2 regions of the Kitasatospora sp. NPDC001132 genome follow, and region 2 is predicted to be linked to the other one. Evidence: riboswitches for the same ligand, from Rfam matches in the RefSeq annotation. Region 2 holds a riboswitch; the other holds the start of a gene.

Region 1 (5,755 bases), on a different contig from region 2:
TCATGCCGTGGGTCAGGTGGCCACCGTGGGCCAGGCTCAGGCCCAGGATGGTGTCGCCCGGCTGGATCAGCGCGAACATCGCGGCGGCGTTGGCCTGCGCGCCCGAGTGCGGCTGGACGTTGGCGTGCTCGGCGCCGAACAGGGCCTTGATGCGGTCGATCGCGATCTGCTCGACCACGTCGACGTGCTCGCAGCCGCCGTAGTAGCGGCGGCCGGGGTAGCCCTCCGCGTACTTGTTGGTGAGGACCGAACCCTGCGCCTCCATGACCGCCACCGGGGCGAAGTTCTCGGAGGCGATCATCTCCAGGGTGGTCTGCTGGCGGTGCAGCTCGGCGTCGACCGCGGCGGCGATCTCCGGGTCGAGGGCGTGCAGGGACTGGTTGAGAACCGTCATGGTGTGGTCTTCCCGGTGGAGGAGAGCGGAGGGACGGTGGGGGCGGGCCGGCGAGCGGCCCGCCCGGTCACGGGCTGGTCAGCCGCCGATGAAGGCGGTGTACTCGTCCGCGCTGAGCAGCGTGTCGGTGGCCTCGACGCGCACCTTGAACAGCCAGGCGCTCCCGAACGGGTCCGCGTTCACGGAGGCCGGGTCGTCGATGACGTCCTGGTTGATCTCGGTGACCTCGCCGGTCGCCGGGGAGAACAGGTCGCTGACCGACTTGGTGGACTCCAGCTCGCCGCAGGTCTCACCGGCGGTCACGGTGTCGCCGACCGCGGGCAGCTGCACGTAGACGATGTCACCGAGCGCGGTGGCGGCGTGCTCGGTGATGCCGACCGTGGAGACACCGTCCTCGGCGGCCGTCAGCCACTCGTGCTCCTTGGTGTACTGCAGGTGCTGGGGGTTGCTCATGGCGTCATTCTCCAGGATGGGAAGCGGGCACGACGAAGCGGGCCGCCGCGCGGACGGCTGCGACGTGCGTGTATGGGAAAAACGGGGGCGGGACGAAGGCTCAGCGGGCGCGCTTGTAGAACGGCAGCGCCACGACCTGGACGGGCTCGTGCTTGCCGCGGACGTCCACCGCGACGGTGGTGCCGGGCTCCGCGTGGGCGGCGTCGACGTAGGCCATCGCGATCGGCCGGCCGAGCGTCGGGGACGGCGCGCCGGAGGTGATCCGGCCGATCGGCTCGCCCTCGGTGGAGACCACGGTGTACTCGGCGCGCGGCACCCGCTTGCCCTCGGAGACCAGGCCGACCAGCTTCTTCGGCGGGTTGGTCTCGGCCGCGGCGGCGGCCTGCTCCAGCGCCTTGCGGCCGATGAAGGCGCCCTCGTTGGTGGTCTTGTCGAAGCGGACGACCCGGCCCAGGCCGGCGTCGAACGGGGTCAGGTCGGTGGACAGCTCGTGCCCGTACAGCGGCATGCCGGCCTCCAGGCGCAGCGTGTCGCGGCAGGACAGGCCGCACGGGATCAGGCCGTGGCCCTCGCCGGCGGCGGTCAGCGCCTGCCAGACGGGCTCGGCGTCGACCGGGTGGCAGAAGATCTCGAAGCCGTCCTCGCCGGTGTAGCCGGTGCGGGCGAGCAGCACGTCGCGGCCGGCCACCTGGGCCGGGAGGATCGCGTAGTACTTCAGGCCGGGCAGGTCGGCGTCGGTGGTCTTCGCCAGGATGCCGGTGGCCTCCGGGCCCTGGACGGCGATCAGAGCGTAGGTGTCGCGGTCGTCGGTGACGACGGCGTCGAAGCCCTTGGCGCGGGCGATCAGCTCGTCGAGGACCAGCTGGGCGTTCGAGGCGTTGGCGACGACCAGGAAGGCGTCCTCGCGCAGGCGGTAGACGATCAGGTCGTCCAGGATGCCGCCGTCCTCGGCGCAGATCATGGTGTAGCGGGCGCGCAGCACGCCGAGCGCGGAGACGAAGCCGACCAGCGCGTGGTCCAGCATCTCGCCGGCCTGCGGGCCGGTGACGGTGATCTCGCCCATGTGCGAGAGGTCGAACAGGCCGGCCTTGGTGCGGACGGCGAGGTGCTCCTCGCGCTCGCTGCCGTAGCGCAGCGGCATGTCCCAGCCGGCGAAGTCGGTCATGGTCGCGCCGAGGGCGCGGTGCAGCGCGTCGAGCGCGGTCAGGCGGAGGGACGACATGGCCAGGAACTCCTCGGTCGGGGCACTCAGGGGTGCACGCACCGGATCGGACCCGCTCGGGGGCCGACCCTGCGCGCGGGCATGCGGCGGCGTGGGTCTCCCCATCTGTCGTCGAACCTGAGAGCTTCACCGCCCCGCCGCCCGCAGCCGTTTCCAGCTTGGGGGACAGCATGGCGGCTTGCACCGTGGGTGGGCGTACGACAGGGCCGTGCGCCGCTTTCCAGATGTGCCTAACCCGTGCGGTAGGGGTGCCTGAGAGATTCCGGGGAGGACTTGCTCCTTCGGCGCCGGCTGTGCCTGAGCGGCACTCCGGGCTCTCCCGCGCGGGTTCGAGCGGCCGGTGTGGAGTTGTAGGGGCCCGCGGCGCATGCCGTCGGACGGGCACATCATGGCACGTCCCGGGCGACGAGGGGAGGGGGGACCCGGTCACACCGCGCGGTATCCGGACACGGGCCCCGGACGGCACCCGGACGCGAGGCCGGGCCGGGCCCCGGACGGCACCCGAACACGAGCCCTAAAGAGGAAGGCCCCGGGGCCCTAGACTGCTGCGCGTCGGCGCAGCAGTGGGCGGCCGACCGGCAGAGGGCGGAATCGGCGGCGCATGGGGTACCCGGTGGAGCAGCAGCAGGGGTGGGGCGGACCGGAGGAGGCGCCGGCGGGCGGCTCCTGGCCGGCCAACGAGCTGGAGCAGGTGCTGACCGCGGCCCTGGGGGACCCGGGCGCGACGCCGCGGGTGATCGAGGTGCTGGCGCGCAGCCAGGTGTGGGTGCCGCTGCCGGCCGGGGCCGACCCGCAGGGGCAGTCGCTGGACCTGCCGACCATCGAGCTGGGCGGCGACCCGTACGTGCCGGTGTTCTCCTCGCAGGAGGTGTTCCTCCAGCAGGCGCCGGGGATGGCCTTCGCGATCGCACCGGTGTGGGAGTTCGCCCGCGGGCTGCCGCTGGGCCTGGGCATCGCGGTGAACCCGGAGGCGGCGGTGGGCATCCCGGTGCCGCCGCAGGGGGTCGCCGAGCTGCGCCGCGGTCCGCGCGCGGACCGCTGGGAGGGCGCCGGCGACGCGTCGGAGCCGACCGGCGGGCGGGTGGCGCTGCGCGAGCCGGTGCCGGGCGAGGACCCGGAGCACTTCCTGGCCGCCTGCCGGAGCGAACTGTCGGCGCTGCCCGGGGTGCTGACCGCCCGCAGGGCGCTGGCCAGCATCGAGGGCGAGCCGACCGTGATGTTCGTGGGCGTCCAGCTGGACCCGGCGGCACCGGCCGATCCGGCCGCGGTGAACGAGGCACTCGGGCGAGCCCTGGGAACCGCGCCGCTGCCCGGCGGCGTCCACCTCGTACTGCTCGACCTCGCCGACGACCCGGTGGTCGAGTGGCTGCTCACCCGGGTGCAGCCGTTCTACGCGCGGGTCTGAGCGGGGTCCGTATCAAAGGCACGTCGCCGTGGCGGTGGCCGGTGCCGCGCCATAGGGTGCGTGCAGACGGCCGACGGGTCGGCGGGTTGAGGGAAAGAGGCGCGGCGAGGTGGGCGCATGAGTGCGGGAACGGGAGCGGGCGGTGTGCCGGGGCCCTGGGGCCAGGCACCGGCCGGGCGCCCGGGAGCTGATCCCGGCGCGTTGGAGCGCGCCCTGCGCGATGTCGCGCCGGAGCGCTACGACGCGTACGAGCGGCTGCTGCACGCGCTGGCGGACGGCCAGGTCTGGATGCTGCTGTGGCACGGCACGCCGGGCAGCCCGGACGCCCAGTACGGGAACATGGAGATCAGCGGCCACGGCTACGCGCCGGCCGTCACCTCGTCCGAGCAGCTGACCGCCTCCGGCTGGGCGCGGGCCCACGAGGTGGTCTCGGGCCGGGAGATCGCGGCCTCGCTGTACCGCACCCGCTGGGGCCTGTGGCTCAACCCGCACGCGCCCGGCGGCGGCGTCGGGGTGCCCTGGGCGGACCTCCGGCGGATCGCCGCGGGCCTGGACCGGCTGCCGGCGGGACCGTTGAAGCTGAGCGAGCCGCAGCTGAACGCCCAGCCGTTCTTCGCACTGCTGGAGCGGCAGGCCGTCGAGGTGCGTCCGGTGCGGGCGCTGCGCCGGGCCTGGGTGCAGCCCGCGGTGGGGGAGCCGTACCTGGCCATCGGCCTTGACCTGTACGAGAGTTCGCCGCCGGCCGTGGAGGCGGTGCGGGCGCTGATGCAGCGCGCGATCGCGGTGGCCCCCGAGGGGCTCGCGGTGTCCACGGTGGCGATGTCGGATGAGTACGACCCGGTGGCGCTGTGGATGCGCGCCAACGCGCGGCCGTTCTTCGACCGGGAGGCGGGGCGCCCGCCGACCGGCCCGTACCCGCCGGTGCCCCCGCCGCCGTACCCCGGGCAGTCGATGCCGGGTTACGCGTACGGCACCCAGCCGCCGGCCCAGGGCTGGCAGCAGCAGCCGCAGCGGCCGTGGCCCGGCTACCCCGGGCACTGATCCCAAAACCCGTTCCGCGAAGCCGACTTGATTGTCCATCAAGTCGGCTTCGATGCTTTCCGGACGAATTTCCGGATGTGTGCTCAGATCATCTTGACATGGCAGTAACAGCTATGTGAAGAGGTATATGCCGAAGATCGGGGAAGTGCATGTGCGCAGATCACAGTTGGGCATCTGTCGGTTGGCAGGGCTGGCGCAAGTCAGTTCGGATGGCAGAGAGTTCTGCGCAACGCACCGCGCGTGCTGGAACCCCACAAAGGTGAGCGCGCACGCCGACAGCCCCGCCCACGCGACGCCCATCCCGCGTGGTGGCAGTGCCCGTGCACCACGCGCTGCCGTCAAGACCGCTCCTCCACAGCACTTCCGCACGTCCGCAGCCGCACCGCCGAAGCCGGCGACCGGCACCCGTGGGCCGGCCACCGTCGGCGAGGGGACCAACTGACCATGACCGCATCCGTGACCACCGCCGGGAACGAACCGGAGGCACCAGCCGCCGAGAGCCCGGCCAAGAAGATCGAGGGCCGCTCCCTCGGCCAGATCGCCTGGACCCGCTTCAAGCGGGACAAGGCCGCCGTCGCCGGCGGCGTCGTGGTGATCCTGCTGATCCTGCTCGCCCTGCTGGCGAAGCCGATCGAGTCGTTGTTCGGGCTCGACCCGGACGCCCTCCACCAGGACCTGCTGGACGCCGACCTCGGTGGCCTGCCGTTCGGCGACTGGGGCGGCATGAGCGCGGACCACCCGCTCGGCATCGACCCGCTGCAGGGCCGTGACCTGCTCACCCGCGTCATCGAGGGCTCCTGGGTCTCCCTGCTGGTCGCCTTCGGCGCGACCGTCCTGTCCAACACCATCGGCACCGTGCTCGGCATCATGGCCGGCTACTACGGCGGTTGGGTCGACACCGTGATCAGCCGGGTGATGGACGTCTTCCTGGCGTTCCCGCTGCTGCTGTTCGCCATCGCGATCTCGACCTCGCTCCAGGGCGGTGCGTTCGGCCTGCACGGCCTGCCGCTGCACATCCTGGTGCTGATCTTCGTGATCGGCTTCTTCAACTGGCCCTACATGGGCCGGATCGTGCGCGGCCAGACGCTCTCGCTGCGCGAGCGCGAGTTCGTCCACGCGGCCCGCAGTCTGGGTGCCCGCGGCCCGTTCATCCTGTTCAAGGAACTGTTGCCCAACCTGGTCGGTCCGATCCTGGTCTACTCGACCCTGCTGATCCCGACCAACATCCTCTTCGAGGCCG
Region 2 (5,755 bases):
GAGGCGGTGTAGATGTCGCCCTCGCGGCCGTGGCGCACGGCGAGGTAGGCCATCGCGACGGCGCCGAGGACGCCACCGAGGACCAGCGGCAGGCGCGGGCCGCGCCGGGCGATCAGCAGGGCGCCGACCGGGGCGGCGACCATCGAGCCGATCGCGGACGGCAGCAGCATGATGCCGGCGTGCAGCACGGTGGCGGTGAAGCCGTAGTGGGTCAGCTTCTCCGGGGTCTGGGCGAAGTTGCTGATGACCATGAAGGAGCCGTACATGCCGAAGCCGATGAGCAGGCCGGCCACGTTGGTGAAGGCGACGGCCGGACGGGCCATCATCTTCATGTCCACCAGGGGGTGCGCGACCTTGGTCTCGATGATCCCCCAGACCAGGGCGACCACGGCGGCGACGGCGAAGAGGCCGAGCGTCTTGTTGGAGGTCCAGCCCCAGTGGTTGCCCTGGCTGACCGCGACCAGCAGCGCGGAGAGCCAGCCGGCCAGGGTGAGGGCGCCCAGCGGGTCGGCGCCGCCCTCCTTGTCGGTGACCGGGTCGGTCGGCACGCGGAAGGCGACCAGGGCGACGGCGATCAGGCCGAAGACCAGGCCCATCCAGAAGATCGACTTGTAGTCCCAGTGCTCCAGCAGGAGACCGGTGGCGACCAGGCCGAGGCCGGAGCCGACGCCCATCGAGGCGCTGATGGCGGCGACGCCGCCGGTCACCTTCTGCTTGGGCAGCTCGTCACGGACGATGCTGATCGCCAGCGGCAGGACACCGCCGCCGGCGCCCTGGAGGACACGGGCGACGACCAGCCAGGTGAAGGAGTGGGTGCTGACCGCCAGCGCCGAACCGGCGACCAGGCCGGCCAGCGAGATCAGCAGCATCGGCTTGCGGCCCCGGAGGTCGCCGAAACGGCCCAGGAGGGGAGTCAGCACGGCTGCGGAGAGCAGGTTGGCGGTCATCAGCCAGGTGATGCTGGAGGCGGAGACGTTCAGTTCCTTGGCCAGCGAGGGCAGGATCGGGACGACCGCGGTCTGCACCACGCTGAACGACAGCATCGCCAGGATGAGGGCCGGCAGGACCCGGGCGCTGCTCTGCTTCTCGGCCGCGGTGGTGGGCTGTGGTGCCTCACTCACGGTTGCTTCCTCCCGTACATAGTGAATGAACTGAAGTAATCCTGCAAGGAGATACTTCAGAGTGTCAAATATCGAGCGGTTAAGCTTTGGCAAAGTCGAAGGGTCGGGTGCGCGACAAGGGCCCCGGACGGTGTCCGGGGCCCTTGCTGGTGGGGGCCGGTCGGGCTGGTGGGGGCGGTCAGGCGAGTGGGCGTGCTGGGGCCGGGCGGGGCGCGTCGGGAGTGAGGGTGGACGGCGGGGTGTGGGGGGTCGTGGTGTCGTGGACCTCGACGTGCTCGCGGCGGAGTTCCTCCCGGATCACCTCCTCGGTCGTGTACCGCTCGACGACCAGGCGGATCCGCTCGACGGGCGCGAGGTACTTGCGGGCCACCGCGCGTTCCTCACGGAGAGTGACCTCCTCGACGGTCTCGGCGATCTCCTTGTCGGTGAGCGTGGCGCGCTCGGCCTCGCTGATCGGCGTCCGCTCGACCCGGACGCGCTCGCGGACCACCGGAACGCGGCGCTCGACCTGTTCGGTCGTCACGTACTTGCGCAGCTTCGCGGTGCCGAGGACGCGCCACTCGGTGGTGACGTCCAGCCGCTCCTCGCGGCAGGTGATCTCGACCGGGCTGCTCGGGGCGGCCGTGGGGGTGCCCGAATGCGCGGTGGCGGTCCTGGTGGCCGCCGCCGGGGCGGGCGTGGGGGCGGGGGCGGGGGCGGGCTGCGACTGCTTCGGTTCCGTGGGGGGCGCGGTGGGGGCGGGCGCCGCCGCCGGCGGGGTGGTGGCCGCGGGGGTGCCGGGGATCCGGGTGTCGGCCTCCGGGGCGGTCCTGGTGCTGGCGGGGGTGACGGGCGCGGCGGCGGCAGCGGGGGTCCTCGCCGGGGCGTGCCCGGGGGAGCGCTCGGAGCTGTGGAAGGTGAGCGGCTTGGCGGGGGCCGCGGCGGTCGTCGTGGCGGCGGCAGTGGCCGCCGTGGTGCCGAAGTCGAGGTCGGGCTGCTTGGTCCGGTTCCCGTTCTCGCCGTTCGGACGGCTGTCCATCGGGGTGTCGAGCCCGTAGTAGCGGTAGAGCTGCAGCTCCTGGGCGGGGGACAGGTGCTGGCCGACGCCGAAGTCCGGTGACTCCTTCACCAGCGACTTGTCGTACGGCACCCGCAGTTCGTCGCCCGCGAACTCGCTGGTGGTCAGCGGGACGAAGGCGTCCCGGCCGAAGATGCCGGTCCGGACCGCGGCCCACTCGGGCCGGCCGGTGGCGTCGTCCAGGTAGACCTCGTCGACCGTGCCGATCTTGTCTCCGTTGCGGTCGACGGCCTTGTGACCGATGAGGTCCCGGGGGTCGATGTCGGTCTGCACTTCTTTCCTCCCGCGCGGTGGGCCTGCGGAACTCCCGCAGCAGGGCGGCCGGAGCACCTGTCACGTCCGCCACTTCACACCAAATGCCATGAATCGGACGGGCGCGAGCGGGGTGCGCCGGACGGGGGCGCGCGATCGACCGTCCGGGGGACGCGCGTAGACCTCGAGTGACCCGACGCACCCGTGATCGGGCGGCCTCCCGCTGGTACCCTGGGCGGCGACCGCAGAGCCCGCTCGGGAGAGTCTCCGACAACGAAAACCGCTGGTCGGGGCGCCGAAGGAGCAACTCCTCCCCGGAATCTCTCAGGCATCCGTACCGTGTGGGGTAGGTCACTCTGGAAAGCAGGGCAGGAGCGTCGGCACGGAAGCCGGCGATCACCACCCTCACCGACGGTGCAAGCCGGCGGAGCGCCCACAGCGCCCCGTGCGGGTGAAGCTCTCAGGTCCCGATGACAGAGGGGGAGGCCTGTCGGGTCCGCCCGCCCAGGCTTGTCCGCCGCCCGCAGCGGCGAGGCCGGCCGGCGTGCGTACCCCCGCCGGTCCGTGACCAGGAGGCCTCGACCACCATGAACGCCCAGCCGAACGCGGGACGCCCCACCGGCGCCTCGACCCTCACCGAGCTTGAGCTGGCCAGTCCCTTCGAGAACCGCCACATCGGCCCCGACGCCGCCGCGCAGGAGAAGATGCTGGCGTCCGTCGGCTACGGCTCGCTGGACGAGCTCGCCGCCACCGCGGTGCCCGAGGCGATCCGTTCCATCACCGCCCTGGACCTGCCCGCGGGCCGGACCGAGGCCCAGGTCCTCGCCGAGCTGCGCGAGCTGGCCGGCCGCAACCAGGTGCTCCAGCCGATGATCGGCCTGGGCTACTACGGCACCTTCACCCCGCCGGTGATCCTGCGCAACGTCATGGAGAACCCGGCCTGGTACACCGCCTACACCCCGTACCAGCCGGAGATCTCGCAGGGCCGCCTGGAGGCGCTGCTCAACTTCCAGACCCTGGTCTCCGACCTGACCGGCCTGTCGACCTCCGGCGCCTCGCTGCTGGACGAGGGCACCGCGGCCGCCGAGGCGATGGCGCTCGCCCGCCGCGTCACCAAGGTCAAGGGCGGTGTCTTCCTGGTCGACGCCGAGACCCTGCCGCAGACCCTCGCGGTGATCAACACCCGCGCCGTGCCGACCGGTGTCGAGGTCGTCGTCGCCGACCTGTCCGAGGGCATCCCCGCCGAGATCGCCGAGCGCGGCGTCTTCGGCGTGCTGCTCCAGTACCCGGGTGCCACCGGTGTGGTTCGCGACCTCGCCCCGGTGATCGAGCAGGCGCACGGCCTGGGCGCGATCGTCGCCGTCGCCGCCGACCTGCTGGCGCTGACCCTGCTCAAGTCCCCGGGCTCGCTGGGCGCCGACATCGCCTGCGGCACCACGCAGCGCTTCGGCGTGCCGATGGGCTTCGGCGGCCCGCACGCCGGCTACCTGTCGGTGCGTACCGAGTACGCCCGCTCGCTGCCCGGCCGCCTGGTCGGCGTCTCCGTCGACGCCGACGGCAACCGCGCCTACCGCCTGGCGCTGCAGACCCGCGAGCAGCACATCCGCCGCGAGAAGGCCACCAGCAACATCTGCACCGCCCAGGTGCTGCTCGCCGTGATGGCCTCGATGTACGCCGTCTACCACGGCCCGGACGGCCTGGCCGACATCGCCCGCCGCACCCACCGCTACGCCGCCGCCCTCGCCGAGGGCCTGCGGGCCGGCGGCGTCGAGCTGCTGCACGGCGAGTTCTTCGACACCGTCACCGCCGTCGTCCCGGGCCGCGCCGCCGAGATCGCCGCCGCCGCCCGCGCCAACGGCATCAACGTGTACCAGGACGGCGAGGACCGGATCTCCGTCTCCACCGACGAGACCACCACCCGCGAGCACCTGGCCGGCGTCTGGGCCGCGTTCGGCGTTCCCGCCGGCGAGGTCGCCGAGGGCGCCGAGACGCTGCCCGCCGCGCTGCTGCGCGAGGACGAGTACCTGACCCACCCGGTCTTCCACAGCCACCGCTCGGAGACCGCCATGCTGCGCTACCTGCGCCGCCTGTCGGACCGGGACTACGCGCTGGACCGCGGCATGATCCCGCTGGGCTCCTGCACCATGAAGCTCAACGCGACCACCGAGATGGAGGCGGTGACCTGGCCGGAGTTCGGCCAGCTGCACCCCTTCGCGCCGATCGACCAGGCCCAGGGCTTCCTGACCCTGATCCGCCAGCTGGAGCAGCAGCTGGTCGAGGTGACCGGCTACGACGCCGTGTCGATCCAGCCGAACGCGGGTTCCCAGGGCGAGTTCGCCGGTCTGCTGGCCGTGCGCGCCTACCACCACGCCAACGGCGACACCCAGCGCGACGTCTGCCTGATCCCGTCCTCGGCGCACGGCACCAACGCGGCCTCCGCGGTGATGGCCGGCATGCGCGTGGTCGTGGTGAAGACCCTGGCCGACGGCGACGTGGACGTCGAGGACCTGAAGGCCAAGATCGAGCAGCACCGCGACAACCTCGCCGTGCTGATGGTCACCTACCCGTCCACCCACGGCGTGTACGAGACCCAGATCACCGACATCTGCGCCCTGGTGCACGAGGCCGGCGGCCAGGTCTACGTGGACGGCGCCAATCTGAACGCCCTGGTCGGCCTGGCCAAGCCGGGCAAGTTCGGCGCGGACGTCTCGCACCTGAACCTGCACAAGACCTTCTGCATCCCGCACGGCGGCGGCGGCCCGGGCGTCGGCCCGGTCGCGGTGCGCGCCCACCTGGCGCCGTACCTGCCGAACCACCCGCTGCAGGCGGAGGCCGGCCCGGCCACCGGCGTCGGCCCGGTCTCGGCCGCGCCGTGGGGCTCGGCGGCCATCCTGCCGATCTCCTGGGCGTACGTCCGGCTTATGGGCGGCGAGGGCCTCAAGCACGCGACCCAGGTCGCGGTGCTGAACGCCAACTACATCGCCAAGCGTCTGGCGCCGCACTTCCCGGTGCTCTACACCGGCCCGGGCGGGCTGGTCGCGCACGAGTGCATCATCGACCTGCGTCCGCTGACCAAGGAGACGGGCGTGACGGTGGACGACATCGCCAAGCGCCTGATCGACTACGGCTTCCACGCGCCGACGATGTCCTTCCCGGTGGCCGGCACGCTGATGATCGAGCCGACCGAGTCCGAGGACCTGCACGAGATCGACCGGTTCTGCGACGCGATGATCACCATCCGCGCCGAGATCGACAAGGTCGGCTCGGGCGAGTGGGCGGCCGACGACAACCCGCTGCGCAACGCCCCGCACACCGCCGCCACGCT

What was found. Region 2 has a riboswitch for glycine ahead of gcvP (aminomethyl-transferring glycine dehydrogenase). Riboswitches for the same ligand answer to the same signal wherever they lie in the genome.
Region 1: it holds a riboswitch for glycine, as region 2 does, so the genes downstream of both, gcvT (glycine cleavage system aminomethyltransferase GcvT) here and gcvP (aminomethyl-transferring glycine dehydrogenase) in region 2, are expected to answer to the same signal.

Annotation. Positions count from the first base shown of each region.
Region 1 covers NZ_JBSFKF010000004.1:11,187-16,941, reverse strand. Annotated here, with positions in the region: gene glyA (serine hydroxymethyltransferase) at 1-394, opposite strand, end outside; gene gcvH (glycine cleavage system protein GcvH) at 473-847, opposite strand; gene gcvT (glycine cleavage system aminomethyltransferase GcvT) at 948-2,069, opposite strand; glycine riboswitch at 2,300-2,401, opposite strand; gene ACWDBE_RS06980 (enhanced serine sensitivity protein SseB C-terminal domain-containing protein) at 2,671-3,474, shown strand; gene ACWDBE_RS06975 (enhanced serine sensitivity protein SseB C-terminal domain-containing protein) at 3,592-4,515, shown strand; gene ACWDBE_RS06970 (ABC transporter permease) at 4,960-5,755, shown strand, end outside.
Region 2 covers NZ_JBSFKF010000014.1:171,938-177,692, reverse strand. Annotated here, with positions in the region: gene ACWDBE_RS20850 (MFS transporter) at 1-1,121, opposite strand, end outside; gene ACWDBE_RS20845 (PRC and DUF2382 domain-containing protein) at 1,300-2,451, opposite strand; glycine riboswitch at 2,677-2,780, shown strand; glycine riboswitch at 2,782-2,914, shown strand; gene gcvP (aminomethyl-transferring glycine dehydrogenase) at 3,018-5,755, shown strand, end outside.